DNA from 3 places in the Rhodococcus sp. NPDC003348 genome. Region 3 is predicted to be linked to each of the others. Evidence: riboswitches for the same ligand, from Rfam matches in the RefSeq annotation. Region 3 holds a riboswitch; each other region holds the start of a gene.
What was found. Region 3 has a riboswitch for cobalamin ahead of ACWDU4_RS23710 (cobaltochelatase subunit CobN). Riboswitches for the same ligand answer to the same signal wherever they lie in the genome.
Positions count from the first base shown of each region.

Region 1: it holds a riboswitch for cobalamin, as region 3 does, so the genes downstream of both, ACWDU4_RS26435 (VWA domain-containing protein) here and ACWDU4_RS23710 (cobaltochelatase subunit CobN) in region 3, are expected to answer to the same signal.
Region 2: it holds a riboswitch for cobalamin, as region 3 does, so the genes downstream of both, metE (5-methyltetrahydropteroyltriglutamate--homocysteine S-methyltransferase) here and ACWDU4_RS23710 (cobaltochelatase subunit CobN) in region 3, are expected to answer to the same signal.

Region 1 covers NZ_JBSFRT010000061.1:9,179-13,836, forward strand. Annotated here, with positions in the region: gene ACWDU4_RS26425 (cobyrinate a,c-diamide synthase) at 1-233, opposite strand, end outside; gene cobO (cob(I)yrinic acid a,c-diamide adenosyltransferase) at 227-841, opposite strand; gene ACWDU4_RS26435 (VWA domain-containing protein) at 932-2,869, opposite strand; adenosylcobalamin (AdoCbl) riboswitch at 2,878-3,039, opposite strand; gene mqo (malate dehydrogenase (quinone)) at 3,119-4,658, opposite strand, start outside.
Region 2 covers NZ_JBSFRT010000008.1:91,382-96,039, forward strand. Annotated here, with positions in the region: gene metE (5-methyltetrahydropteroyltriglutamate--homocysteine S-methyltransferase) at 1-1,599, opposite strand, end outside; cobalamin riboswitch at 1,794-1,966, opposite strand; gene ACWDU4_RS07810 (TetR/AcrR family transcriptional regulator) at 2,087-2,686, opposite strand; gene ACWDU4_RS07815 (multicopper oxidase family protein) at 2,833-4,658, shown strand, end outside.
Region 3 covers NZ_JBSFRT010000045.1:44,684-49,341, reverse strand. Annotated here, with positions in the region: gene ACWDU4_RS23710 (cobaltochelatase subunit CobN) at 1-1,780, opposite strand, end outside; cobalamin riboswitch at 1,816-1,952, opposite strand; gene cobG (precorrin-3B synthase) at 1,962-3,119, shown strand; gene ACWDU4_RS23700 (precorrin-8X methylmutase) at 3,149-3,775, shown strand; gene cobJ (precorrin-3B C(17)-methyltransferase) at 3,775-4,658, shown strand, end outside.

The DNA of each region.
Region 1 (4,658 bases), on a different contig from region 3:
AGCGGCCCGATCCGATCGGCACCGACGAGTACCGGGTCCAGGTTGCGTCCGACCCGGCCTGCGGCGAGACCGTGGTAGCCGGGGTCGATGTAGTCCGGGCCCACCTTGAACGGCGCCACCCGATCCCCCACCGCCCTCAGAGCGCCGATCAAACCCGTTGCGATGGTGGTCTTTCCGCTGCCCGACGCCGGCGCGGCGATGACGACGGCAGGCGCAACCGGCTCCGTCACCACTCGATGCCCCGCTGCCCCTTGCGGCCTGCGTCCATCGGGTGCTTGACCTTCGTCATCTCGGTGACCAGGTCGGCGGCGTCGATCAGTGCCTGCGGCGCGTCCCGGCCCGTGATGACGACGTGCTGGGCGCCGGGCCGGTTGACCAGTACGTCGACCACCTCGTCCACGTCGATCCAGCCCCACTTGAGCGGGTAGGTGAACTCGTCGAGGACGTAGAACTTGTGTTCCTCGGCCGCGATTCGGCGCGCCACCTCTCGCCAACCGTCCAGCGCCACGCGGGCATGATCCTCGTCGTCACCCTTCTTGCGGGTCCACGACCAGCCGTCACCCATCTTGTTCCACTGCACCGGCCCACCGACCCCGGTGCTCTCGTGCAGGTCACCGAGGGCACGGAACGCGGCCTCCTCTCCGACCTTCCACTTCGCGGACTTGACGAACTGGAACACGGCGACGTCGAAACCCTGATTCCAGGCGCGCAGCGCCATCCCGAACGCGGCGGTGGACTTGCCCTTACCGGGGCCGGTGTGCACGGCCAGGACCGGGGCGTTGCGGCGCTGCCGAGTGGTCAGGCCGTCGTCGGGAATGTTCTCGGGGACACCCTTTGGCATACGGAATCTCCTCTACTGGAAGCGAAGTCGGGTCAGTCTGCGGCCCGGGTGGGTGGTGGGATCAGGCGGCTGCACGGGTGGGTGGCGGGATCAGGCGGCTGCACGGACGACGCCGGCGACCTGTTCCGCGGACAGTTCGGCGAGCCGGATGCAGGCGCCGCGCAACGCCGTCGCGAGTTCCGCGGCCAGCCCGAGGCGCACCATCCCGGATTCGCAGTCGACGACCACCGCGGCAACCGACACGTCCGCGAGCAACCCGGCCGCGACCTTCGCCCGCCGCACCGGATCGGCGCCGCCGGTGGCGCGGCCGTCGGTCAGCGCGACGACCATCGCGCGGCGCTGCGGGTCACGCACCCGCTCCCGCAGCACCACCTCACGGGCTTTCAGGAAGCCCTGCGCGAGTGGGGTTCTCCCACCCGTCCGCAGCGCGTGCAGGCGGCGCACCGCGACGTCGACCGAGGAGGTCGGCGGCAACACGAGTTCCGCGCTCGCGCCGCGAACCGTGATCACCGCGACCTTGTCCCGCCGCTGGTAGGCGTCGCGCAGCAGCGACACCACCGCACCGGTGACCGCGGACAGCCGGTCCCGCGCGGCCATCGAACCGGACGCGTCGACGACGAACACGATCAGGTTGCCCTCGCGTCCTTCCTTGAGCGCACCGCGGATGTCGCCGGGCGCCAACAGCATCCGGCCGTCCCGGCGGCCACGGGCCACCTGGTGCTCGGCTGCGGCGAACAGGGTGCCGACCAGGTGCAGGCCCCGCCCGGGTTCGGTGGTGGCGCGCACGGTGCGACCGCGCGGTGACCGCGACCGCGAACGCCGGCCCGGGGCGCCCTCGCCGACTCCGGGGACGGTGAGCAGCCGAGTCCGGAACTGCGCGGACGGCGCCCCCACCGGGCGTTCGCCGGCCGTGCCGGGGCCGGGCGGGGCCGGGGCATCGGCCTGCGACGGGTCGGACGGGGCGGGGTCACCGCCATCGGACTCGGGCTGCGGGGCGCCGCCGCCGGGACCGTCCGGGTCCGGGTCGGGTTCGGGATCGGGTTGCTGCCGGGCCTGCTCGTCGGCGTCACGCATCGCATCGTCGAGCTGCTGCGGGTCCAGGCCCGGTTCGTCGAACGGGTCGCGGCGACGACGGTGCGGCAGCGTCAGTTCGGCGGCGACCCGCACATCCTGCTCGGCGACCTCGGTCGCGCCGCGCCAGGCGGCGTGCGCGGTGGCGGTGCGCGCCAGGACCAGGTCGGCGCGCATGCCGTCCACGTCGAAGGACGCGCACAGGGCCGCGATGCGGCGCAGTTCGGTGTCGGGCAGTGCGACCTCGGCCAGCGCGCCGCGTGCGGCGGCGATCCGGCCGGCGGTGTCTGCGTCGGCGGCGGCGTACCGGGCGGCGAACCCGGCCGGGTCGGCCTCGAAGTCGAGTCGGCGACGGATCACCTGCATGCGGACGTCGACGTCGCGGGAGGCGGCGACGTCCACGGCCAGACCGAACCGGTCCAGCAGCTGCGGGCGCAGCTCCCCTTCCTCCGGGTTCATGGTGCCGACCAGCACGAACTTCGCCGGATGGGAGTGCGAGACGCCGTCGCGTTCGACATGGACACGGCCCATCGCGGCGGCGTCGAGCAGCACGTCGACGAGGTGGTCGTGGAGGAGGTTCACCTCGTCGACGTAGAGCACGCCGTCGTGCGCGGCGGCCAGCAACCCGGGCTGGAACGCCCGCTCGCCGTCGCGCAGCACCTTCTCCAGGTCGAGGGACCCGACGACCCGGTCCTCCGTCGCACCGACCGGAAGCTCCACCAGGCGGGCAGGGGTGCCGGAGGACGTCGGGGGCAGCAGTGCGGCGAGGGCGCGGACCACCGTGGACTTGGCGGTGCCCTTCTCGCCGCGGACCAGCACGCCACCGATGCCGGGATGGACCGCGCACAGGGTCAACGCCAGGCGCAGCTGGTCCTGGCCGACGATCGCACTGAACGGGAAGCCCGGCTCGGCAGCCGAACCCTGTTGCGGCACGGCGGCCGAATCATGTTGCGCCACGGCGACACTCCCCTCACTCCCCGGTCTCCACGCCGGGGGTCGGACGAAAGGTTCCGCCGCCGCGGCGATCTGACTTCGGACGCGCTCATGGGCCTGCGTCCGTCACAGTGGCGGGACCGTGCCTGATTCACACAGGACTTCCCCGCGGCGGAGAACATCGATGTTCGGTGCCGACTCTATCCGGTGAGACGACACCGGCCGCCACCTGGCCCGGGCGGGCAGGTGACGGCCGGTTGGGGATCCGACGGATCAGGCCGAGGCGGCTGCGGCGACCTCGGCGGGCGCCTCGAGCTCGAGGGCCTTGTTGCTCCAGTCCCACACCTCGCGGAACAGGGACTCGTTGTCCGACAGCTTCAGGCCCAGTGACGGAACCATCTGCTTGAGCTGCGGCTCCCACGCGGTCCAGCGGTCACCGAAGCAGCGCTGCAGGACGTCGAGCATCGCGGGGACCGCGGTCGACGCACCGGGCGAGGCACCGAGCAGGCCCGCGATGGTGCCGTCGGCGGCGTTGATGACCGCGGTGCCGAACTCGAGCACGCCACCGTTGCCCTTCTTGCGGATCACCTGCACGCGCTGGCCCGCGGTGATCAGTTCCCAGTCGCCGCCGGTCGCGCGCGGCACGAACTCGCGAAGGGTCTCGATGCGGTCGTCGGCCGACTGCAGCAGCTCACCGATGAGGTACTTGGTCAGGCCAAGCTCGGTGACGCCGACGCCGAGCATGGACATCAGGTTGTTCGGCTTGATCGAGCCGGGCAGGTCGGTGACCTTGCCGTTCTTGAGGAACTTCGGGGACCAGCCTGCGTACGGGCCGAACAGCAGGCCCTTCTTGCCACCGATGACACGGGTGTCGAGGTGCGGGACCGACATCGGCGGCGCACCGACGGCGGCCTTGCCGTAGACCTTGGCGTTGTGCTGGTCGATGAGCTCGGGGTTGGTGCAGCGCAGGAACTCGCCGGAGACCGGGAAGCCACCGAAGCCCTTGGCCTCGGCGATGCCGGACTTCTGCAGCAGGTGCAGCGCTCCGCCGCCGGCGCCGACGAACACGAACTTCGCGTTCACGGTCTTCTTGTCGCCGGTCCGCTGGTTGACCACCTTGAGCGTCCAGCTGCCGTCGGACTGCTTGGTGATGTTTCGCACGTCGTGACCGAAGTACACGCTGCCGCCGGTCGCGCCGATGTTGCCGAGGAGCTGCTTGGTGAGGGCGCCGAAGTCGACGTCGGTGCCACCCTCGGTCCAGTTCAGGGCGACGGGGTCGGAGAAGTCACGACCATTGGCCATCAGCGGCAGCCGCTTGGTGAACTCGTCCGGGCGCTCGGTGTACTCCATGCCCGCGAACAGCGGGTGGCCGGCGAGGGCGTCGTAGCGGGCCCGCAGGTACTTCACGTTCTCAGCCCCGTGCACGAAGCTCACGTGCGGGATCGGGTTGATGAACTCCTTGGGCTCGGTCAGGATGCCGGCCTCGATCGCGTACGACCAGAACTGGCGCGAGACCTGGAACTGCTCGTTGACGTTGACGGCCTTGGTGATGTCCACCGAGCCGTCCTTGTTCGCAGGCGTGTAGTTGAGCTCGCACAGCGCCGAGTGTCCGGTGCCGGCGTTGTTCCACGGGTCGCTGCTCTCGGCAGCGGCGGCGTCGAGTCGCTCGAACACGCTGATCGACCAGTCCGGCTGCAGCTGCCGGAGGAGCGCTCCGAGCGTGGCACTCATGATGCCCGCACCCACGAGAACTACATCGGTCTTGGTCTGTACCGCGGTGTTGTCTGACACTGGAGAATCGACTTCCTTGTCC
Region 2 (4,658 bases), on a different contig from region 3:
GATGTCACCGAAGAGGATCGGCGGACGCACGCATCGGGAGCCGTAGGACTGCACCCACCCGAACTCGGTGGCCGCGAAACCGTCGAGCTGCTCGGCGAAGTACTGCACCATGTCGTTGCGCTCCGACTCGCCGTGCACCAGCACGTCCAGGCCCAGCTTCTCCTGCAGCGCAATGACGTCCGCGATCTCGGCGCGCATCCGCGCAACGTACTCGGCCTGGTCGATCGTGCCCGAGCGCAGCTCCGCACGAGCGACCCGGATACGCGAGGTCTGCGGGTACGAGCCGATCGTGGTGGTCGGCAGCAGCGGCAGACCCAGCCGCTGCGACTGCAGTTCCCGACGTTGAGGGGCAGATGCACGACCGGCCTCGCCGGCGATCTCGTCGAGCCGGCGCCGGATCTCGTCGTTGCGCAGACGCGGGTCGCTCGTCCGCGATGCGACAGCGGCCTCGGACGCCTCGAACGCCGCGGCCACCGCGTCGCGGCCCTGGGCCAGGGAGGTCGCGAGGGTCGCGACCTCCGAGATCTTCTCCGTTCCGAACGCCAGCCACGAGCGCAGGGCCTCGTCGAGGTTCGATTCCGCGTCGAGTCCGTATGGCACGTGCAGCAGCGAGCACGAGGTCGACACCGCAAGCGCGCCGGCCGACCCGAGGAGTGCACCGAGGGAGGCCAGGGCGCGGTCGAGGTCGGTGCGCCAGACGTTGCGCCCGTCGACGATGCCGGCGACCACCAGCTTGTCCGCCAGCGCGGGCACCGACCACGCGCCGGCGTCGGGGTTGCCCGCGACGAGGTCGACGGCGATCGCCTCGACGGCGGTGCTCGCCAGCGCGGGTAGCGCCGGACCGAGGTCCCCGAAGTAGGAGGCGACGAGGATCGCCGGTCGCTCCGCGGACGCGGACAGCTGCTCGTAGACCCGGCGGGCCGTCTCGATCTCGGCATCGGTGCGGTCGGTGACGAGGGCAGGTTCGTCGATCTGCACCCAGGTCGCGCCCGCCCGGGACAGCTGCCCCAGCAGGTCCTGGTACAGCGGAACCAGCTCGTCGATCCGGCCGAGCAGCTCGTCGGCACCGTCGACACCCTTCGACAGCAGCAGGAAGGTGACGGGTCCGATGACGACGGGCCGCGCCGGGACACCCTGCGCCAGGGCCTCTTCCAGCTCGCCGAGCACCTTGCCCGGGTCCAGCGCGAAGGTCGTCCCGGGCCCGATTTCGGGGACCAGATAGTGGTAGTTGGTGTCGAACCACTTGGTCATCTCGAGCGGCGCGACGTCCGCGGTGCCGCGGGCCGCGGCGAAGTAGCGGTCGAGCGGGTCCGAGATCCCCTGTACCCGAGCGGGCAGGGCACCGAGCATCGCGGCGGTGTCCAGGACCTGGTCGTAGTAGGAGAACGTACCCACCGGAACCGAGTCCAACCCGGCGTCCTGCAGCTGCGCCCACGTCTGGGCGCGCAGCGTCCGGGCCACGTCGTCCAGTGCGGCGCGGTCGATTCGTCCGGCCCAGTAGGACTCGACTGCGCGTTTGAGTTCGCGGCGCGGCCCGATCCGCGGCGATCCCAGCACCGTCGCGGTGAAACGAGGCTGATCGTCAGGTGTTGCGGTCACGAAAGTGCTCCATGGCGTGCGTAGGTGTGGCCGCCGCCGAGAGACGGGTACACCTGACGAAGCCCACCTGCCGCCCGAGGTCGGGCAGCAGCCGATACCGCCCACGACGGGGACGGCACTGTGCCGCATGCAGGCCCACCCGCCCGATCCACGAGGCGGCGAACCGCCGGGCACGGCGTGCCCGGCGCAGAGGGCAGGTCTTCGGACTCGCGGGCACCGGGTCGTACTCGACCCGACCTACTGGCCGTCGCTTCCCGGGCGGGATGCCCAGTGCTGATGACGGCGGTCGTTCCTGCATACCGCTGCGGGACAGTCCCGGATTCTCACCGGGTTCCCTCTCACCCCGACCGAGCGTGCTCGACCGGGATTCGACGCCGCGCTCCGTGCTTAGGGGCTCCTCATGACCGGGACGCGGCGAACCGACTGCACCGACGACAATAGCCGGGCGCGATCGGGTTGCGACAGGCCCCTCAGCCGGTCGAGGTCGTCAGTCTCGGGCGGTGAGGAGCGCGAAGATGCGCCGCAGTTCGTCCACCGTCGGCTCGGGCAGGTGGTCGCGCGCGTGCAGGAATCCGACACCCGCGTAGACCAGCACCCCGCTGCGCAGCCGGGCCTCCTCCGCGTCGAATCCCAGGTCGAGGAGAGCGCTCTGGACGACGGCGAACACCTGGTTGTCCAGTCGGGCAACGGAATCGGCGACCTGTGCGTCGCTGCGCGCCCAGTCCCGGACCGCGACCTCGACCGCCCAGCCGCGCTGCGAGGTCAATTGCGCGGCCATCGCCTCGAGTCGTTGGTCGCCGGGGATCGACGTCGTCTCCTTGAGCGCCTGCAGCGTCTCGTTCTGGATCTCGCACCACCGATCGGCCACCGCCTTCATCAGGTGGTCGATGTCGGTGAAGTGCCAGTAGAAGCTGCCCTTGGTGACGCCGAGCTCCTCGCACAGCCGGGTGATCTTCACCCCCGTGACACCCTCCCGGACCAGTAGGTCGAGGGCTGCCTCGATCCAGTCGTCGACGGACAGCCTGGCCTTGCCACCGGCGGCGCGGGCCGGCTTCTTCGCACCCGCCACGCCCTGTTTCGCCACCATCTCGCCTCTCTTCGAATGCCGCACTGCCATTCCAAGCTACGGCGCCCGCGGCCCGTTCACGAACCGTTCGGTGAGCAATCCCGGCACACCGCGCACGTGTGCGGCGAATCTCCACACAAACCCCGGTCCATACCATACAGTGCGGTATGGTCCTCGGTCCGAGGGAACCGAGAGTCTCGACAAGGGGTGTCACCGTGCAGGGACGGGCAATTGGACGCCGAAGTGTGTTGCGCGCACTCGGAGTCGGCGGAGTCGCGTTCGGGCTCGGCGTGGCACGTCCGGTCGCGACGGGGAGCGCCCAGACCGGCGGGTTCAAGAGCCCGCTGCTCTTCCATTCACCGCCGACGACACCGTTCCGTGCCGGCCTCGAACCATTGCCGACGGTGTCCGGTTCGAGGCTCCGAGTCGCCGCGGTCAACGCCTCCCATCGGTTCCACCCCGACCACGGCCCGGCCTCGACACTCGCCTACCGGGTCGACGACACCGCCGTCTCGTACCTCGGCCCGACGATCGAGGCCCACGTCGACCAACCCGTCGTGATGGAGGTGACCAACGAGATCCAGGGCCATCCGCTCGCCACGGATCTCGACACCAGCCTGCACGGCGTCTCCGAGACCTACCGGTCGTCCCCGCCGATCGTGCTGCACCTGCACGGCGGGGAGACCCCACCCGACAGCGACGGCCACGCCGAGCAACTGATCCATCCGGGCACCACGCTGACGCACCTGTTTCCGAATCACCAAGAGGCCGCGCACCTCTGGTATCACGATCACGCCATGGGCATCACCCGCGCCAACGTGTACGCCGGTCTCGCCGGCACCTATTTCCTGCGCGACCGCTTCGACACCGGAACCGCCGACAATCCCCTGGGCCTACCCGCCGGCGAGTTCGAGATGCCGCTGATCCTGCAAGAGCGGATTCTCCGTGCCGACGGCGGCCTGAGCCTGCGGTCGACGCCTGTCGTCCCCTCCGGTTCGTGGGAGGGCGGTGCCGTCGGAGATCTCGGCCTGGTGAACGGGGCGGTGTGGCCGGACATTCCGGTGGCGCGCGGACTGTACCGGTTTCGGGCGATCAACGGCTCGTCGTACAGCGTGTGGAACCTGCACTTCGACAACCACATGCGGTTCTGGGTGATCGGCAACGACGGCGGTCTGCTCGACGCACCGGTCCCCACGACGTCGATCCGCATGTCGCCGGGCGAGCGCTACGACCTGCTGGTCGACTTCTCCGATTTCGACGCGGGCGGTTCGGTGCACCTCTGCAACGACGAAGCACCCCCATTCCAGGCGGCGATGCTCGGCGAGGTCGCGATGCCGCTGTTCTGCCGCTTCACCGTCGGTTCGGAGCGCGGGTTCCGCGGACCCGTCCCGGCCACGCTGCGGGCGGGCGGACGCACACCCGATCCGCTGCCACCGCTGCCGACACCGTCCGTGATCCGGAACGTCTCGGTCAGCCAGCCGTACGCCTTGCGGATTCCTCCGGCGTACATGGCATTGAACAACCTTCGCTACACAGATCCCGACATCGAGATGCCCCGCGCAGGCACGGTTGAGCAGTGGAACATCGTCAACGTCACCGACGACCCCCACCCGATCCACCTGCACCTGGTGATGTTCCGCATCCTCGGCCGCGCGCCGCTGCGCACCGTGGAACTGCAGGCGACGAATCTCCAGCCGCCGTTGGGAATCCGCTGGACACCCGACCCGGAGCCGTACCTCGCGGGACCGATGCTGCCACCCGCGCCGTGGGAGGCGGGATGGAAGGACACGGTGCGGGTCGACCGCGGGACCGTCACCCGGATCCTGGTGCGTTTCCCGACGGCCGACGAGCTGGGCTTCGACCCGGACGCCTCCTTCCCGGCACCGTCGGCGCCTGCGCCGACGATGCAGGGGTCCTGGACGCCGATCCACAACGGGATCGATCACGGAACCGGGCACGGCGATCCCGTGGCCGACACCGAGAACGCCACCAC
Region 3 (4,658 bases):
TCAGGTGATCGACCAGGGTGGCGTGCGCGCGGCGCTTGGCCTGGGTGCCCTCGCCCGGGTCGTTGACCAGGAACGGGTAGATCAGCGGCAGCTCGCCGAGCGCGGCGTCGGTGCCGCACGAGGCGGACATGCCCAGGGTCTTGCCGGGCAGCCACTCCAGGTTGCCGTGCTTGCCGAGATGCACGATCGCGTCCGCTTGGAAACCTCCGGCACCCGCATCAGCTGCGATCCACCGGTACGCCGCCAGGTAGTGGTGGCTCGGCGGCAGGTCGGGGTCGTGGTAGATCGCGACCGGGTTCTCCCCGAACCCGCGGGGCGGCTGCACCATCAGCACCACGTTGCCGACCCGCAGCGCCGCGATCACGATCTCGCCGTCCGGGTCGGACGTCCGGTCGACGTACAGTTCGCCGGGCGCCGCGCCCCAGTGCTCTTCGACGGCCTCGCGGAAGTCCGCGGGCAGAGTCGCGAACCAGTCGCGGTAACGGGCCGCGGAGATGCGAATCGGGTTGCCCTCCAACTGCTCCGCCGTCAACCAGTCCGGGTCCTGTCCGCCGGCCGCGATCAGTGCGTGGATCAGCGCGTCACCGTCACCGGCCGCGAGGCCGGGCAGCGCGTCCTCCCCGTCCGCCGGGCCGAGGTCGTATCCGGCCTCGCGCATCGCGGCCAGCAGCGCGATCGCGCTGGCCGGGGTGTCCAATCCGACGGCGTTGCCGATCCGGGCGTGCTTGGTCGGGTACGCCGACAGCATCAGCGCGATCCGCTTGTCCCGGTTGGGAACGTGCCGCAGCCGCGCATGCCGGACGGCGATCCCGGCCACCCGGGCGGCACGCTCGGCGTCCGGTACGTAGGTGGTCAGTCCGTCCTCGTCGATCTCCTTGAACGAGAACGGGACCGTGATGATCCGGCCGTCGAACTCGGGCACCGCGACCTGCGTCGCGACATCCATCGGGGACAGGCCGTCGTCGTTCGACTCCCACGCCTCCCGGCTGCCGGTCAGGCACAGGCCCTGCAGGATCGGCACGTCCAGCGCGGCGAGCGCGCTGACGTCCCACGACTCGTCGTCCTCCCCCGCGGACGCGCCCGCAGGCCTGCTGCCGCCGGCCGCGAGCACCGTCACGACCATCGCGTCGACGGCGCCCAGGACGTCGAGCAGTTCCGGTTCCGCGGTGCGCAGCGAGGCACAGAAGATCGGCAGGGCCCGGGCGCCGCGGTCCTCGATCGCGCGGCAGAGCGCCTCGACGTAGGCGGTGTTCCCGGCGAGATGCTGCGCGCGGTAGTAGAGCACCGCCACGGTCGGGTTCCGTGATGTCACATTGGGGGTCGTCAGGTGACCCGATGTGACATCAGGGAACCCGGGACGGTCGAGGTGTCCCCACGTCGGGGTGTGCGCCGGGGCCTCGAACCCGACGCCGGTCAGCAGCACCGTGTCCGAGAGGAACCCGTGCAGGTGCGCCAGGTTCGCCGCGCCGCCCTCGGCGAGATAGGTGTGCGCCTGCGCCGCCACCCCGGCAGGCACCGTGGACAGTTCCATCAGTTCCGCGTCTGGTGCGAGTTCGCCGCCGAGCACGACGGTGGGCTTCCCGGCGGCGAGGACCGCGTCCAGGCCCTCCTCCCAGGCCCGGCGGCCGCCGAGGATGCGGACGATCACCAGGTCGACGCCGTCGATCAGCCCGGGCACGTCGTCGACGAGCAGCCGCGCGGGGTTCGCCCACCGGTAGTCGGCGCCACTGGCTCGTGCACTGAGCAGGTCGGTGTCGGACGTCGACAGCAACAGGATCACAGGGCTGGCCTCCTCGGGGTTTCGCGCCCCACTCGGTTCGGTGGGCAGCGTCGGAGGGTCTGACTCCCCGGGAACACCCGGGTCACAGTGGCGCGACCGCACCGGATTTGCACCGGTTTCCTCACGAGCTGCCGCAATCGCCGCTGATGCTACCGGCACGGCCCCCGTAGGCTGGTGGGTGATGTCCGATACCGAATCCGCACCTGCCCGGTCCCGACCCGACGCCTGTCCAGGGGCTCTTCAGGTGCACGAGGCCGCCGACGGCGCCCTGTCCCGGGTCCGGCTGCCCGGCGGCGCGATCACCGCAGCTCAGTTGCAGGTCCTCGCGGACGCGTCCCGCGACCTCGGCAACGGGGAGCTCGAACTCACCTCCCGCGGCAACATCCAGCTCCGCGCGGTCGCCGACCCCGACGCGTTCGCGGGCCGGCTCCGTGAGTCGGGGTTGCTGCCGTCGCCTACCCACGAACGGGTGCGGAACATCCTCGCCACCCCGTTGTCCGGGCGGATCGGCGGACTCGTCGACGTCCGCGGCTGGGTGCGGGCGCTGGACGCCGGGCTGTGCGGGGACCCGCGCCTCGCGGACCTGCCGGGCCGGGTGCTCTTCACGCTCGACGACGGCCGCGGCGACGTCTCCGCGCTGAGCGCCGACCTCGGGCTCCATGCGGTTTCCCCGGACCAGGTGGCGCTGGTGCTCGCCGGCGCCGACCACGGGGTGCGGCTGCCCGCCGACGACGGGGTCGCGATGCTGCTGGACGCGGCGCGGGCGCTGCACGAGATCCGCGGCACGCGGTGGCGTCTGCACGAGATCGACGGCGGACCGCGGCTGCTGCTCGATCGGCTGGGCCTCGGGGCGACCGCCGAGCCGATCGCCTTGACCGGACCCGAGTCCGCGGGTCCGATCGGCTGGCTCGATCAGCCCGACGGCGGGGTCACCCTCGCCGCCGGCGTGCGGTTCGGGGTGCTGCCTGCGCGCCTGGCGGACTTCCTGGTCGCCGTGGAGGCACCGATCACGGTCACGTCGTGGCGGTCGATCCTGCTGCACGACCTCGACGAAGGGGTCGCCGAACAGGTCGTCCGCGTCCTCGCCCCGATGGGCCTGATCTTCGACGCGAACTCGACGTGGCTGCAGGTCAGCGCCTGCACGGGCAGGCCAGGCTGCGCGAAGTCCCTCGCGGACGTGCGGGGCGATGCGACCGACGCCGTCCAGTCCGGTCGACTTCCCGCGGAGGGCCGCCAGCACTGGTCCGGGTGTGAGCGGCGGTGCGGCCGGCCGCGTGGCGAGGTGACCGACGTCGTCGCCACCGGCGACGGCTACCGGGTGGACCCACCCGCACGCTGAGCGTGGATCGCCCCATATCGTGGGGAGCCATGACCGACTACATCCGCGACGGAGCCGAGATCTACCGTCAGTCCTTTGCCACGATCCGGGCCGAGGCCGACCTCACCCGGTTCCCCGCGGACGTCTCACAGGCCGTCGTGCGGATGATCCACGCCTGCGGTCAGGTCGACCTCGTCGACGACGTCGCGTTCACGCCCGGCGTGGTGTCCGCGGCCCGCGCCGCGCTCCGCAACGGGGCGTCGATCTTCTGTGACGCGACGATGGTGTCGTCGGGGGTGACGCGAAAGCGCCTGCCCGCCAGGAACGATGTCGTGTGCATGCTCGGCGATCCGCGGGTGCCGGTGATCGCCGACCGTCTCGGCAACACCCGCTCGGCGGCGGCGCTGGAATTGTGGGGGCCCAAGCTGGAAGGTGCGGTCGTCGCGATCGGCAACGCCCCCACCGCGCTGTTCCACCTACTCGACATGATCGACCAGGGCGCACCGAAGCCGGCGGCGATCATCGGCTGCCCGGTCGGATTCATCGGTGCCGCCGAGTCCAAGGAGGACCTGATCCTCCGCGCCGGCGACATCGAGTACATCGTGGTGCGGGGACGCCGTGGCGGCAGCGCGATCACCGCCGCCGCACTGAACGCGATCGCCAGCGAGGTCGAGTGATGGCGGGCAAACTCTTCGGCATCGGTCTCGGCCCCGGCGACCCGGAACTGGTCACCGTCAAGGCCGCGCGGATCATCGGCGAGGCCGACGTCATCGCGTTCCACAGCGCCCGTCACGGCCGCAGCATCTCCCGCGCCGTCGCCGCCCCGTACATGCGCGAGGGACAGCTCGAGGAGCACCTGGTCTACCCGGTGACCACCGAGACCGTCGACCATCCAGGCGGCTACCAGGGCGCGATCGACGACTTCTACGCGGAGGCGTCGGAGACCCTCGCCGCGCATCTCGCCGCGGGCCGGACGGTCGCCCTGCTCGCCGCCGGGGATCCGCTTTTCTACAGCTCCTACATGCACATGCACAAGCGACTGTGCGACCGCTTCGACGCCGAGGTGATCCCCGGCGTCACCTCCATCAGCGCGGCATCCGCGGCGCTCGGGGTGCCGTTGGTCGAACGGGACGAGGTGCTCACCGTGCTGCCCGGGACGCTGCCCGCCGAGGAGCTCACGAGGCGGCTGCGGGAAACCGACTCGGCCGCGATCCTGAAGCTCGGCCGCACCTTCCCCGCTGTGCGGCAGGCGCTGGCGGACTCCGGCCGCCTCGGCGAGGCCTCGTACGTCGAACGCGCCAGCACCGACAAGCAGCGGGTCCTGCGCGCCGCCGACGTCGACGAGTCGCAGGTGCCGTACTTCTCCATCGCCATCGTGCCCAGCCCGTCGAACAATCCTGCGGCGCAGCGTGACAGCGTGACCGGGGCGAGCGAAGCGACGGGGTGTGTGACCGGGGCGAGCGAAGCGACGGGGTGTGTCACGGTCGTCGGGCTGGGGCCCGGCGACGACGCGTGGACGACCCCCGAGGTGCGCGACGAACTTGCTCTGGCGACCGATGT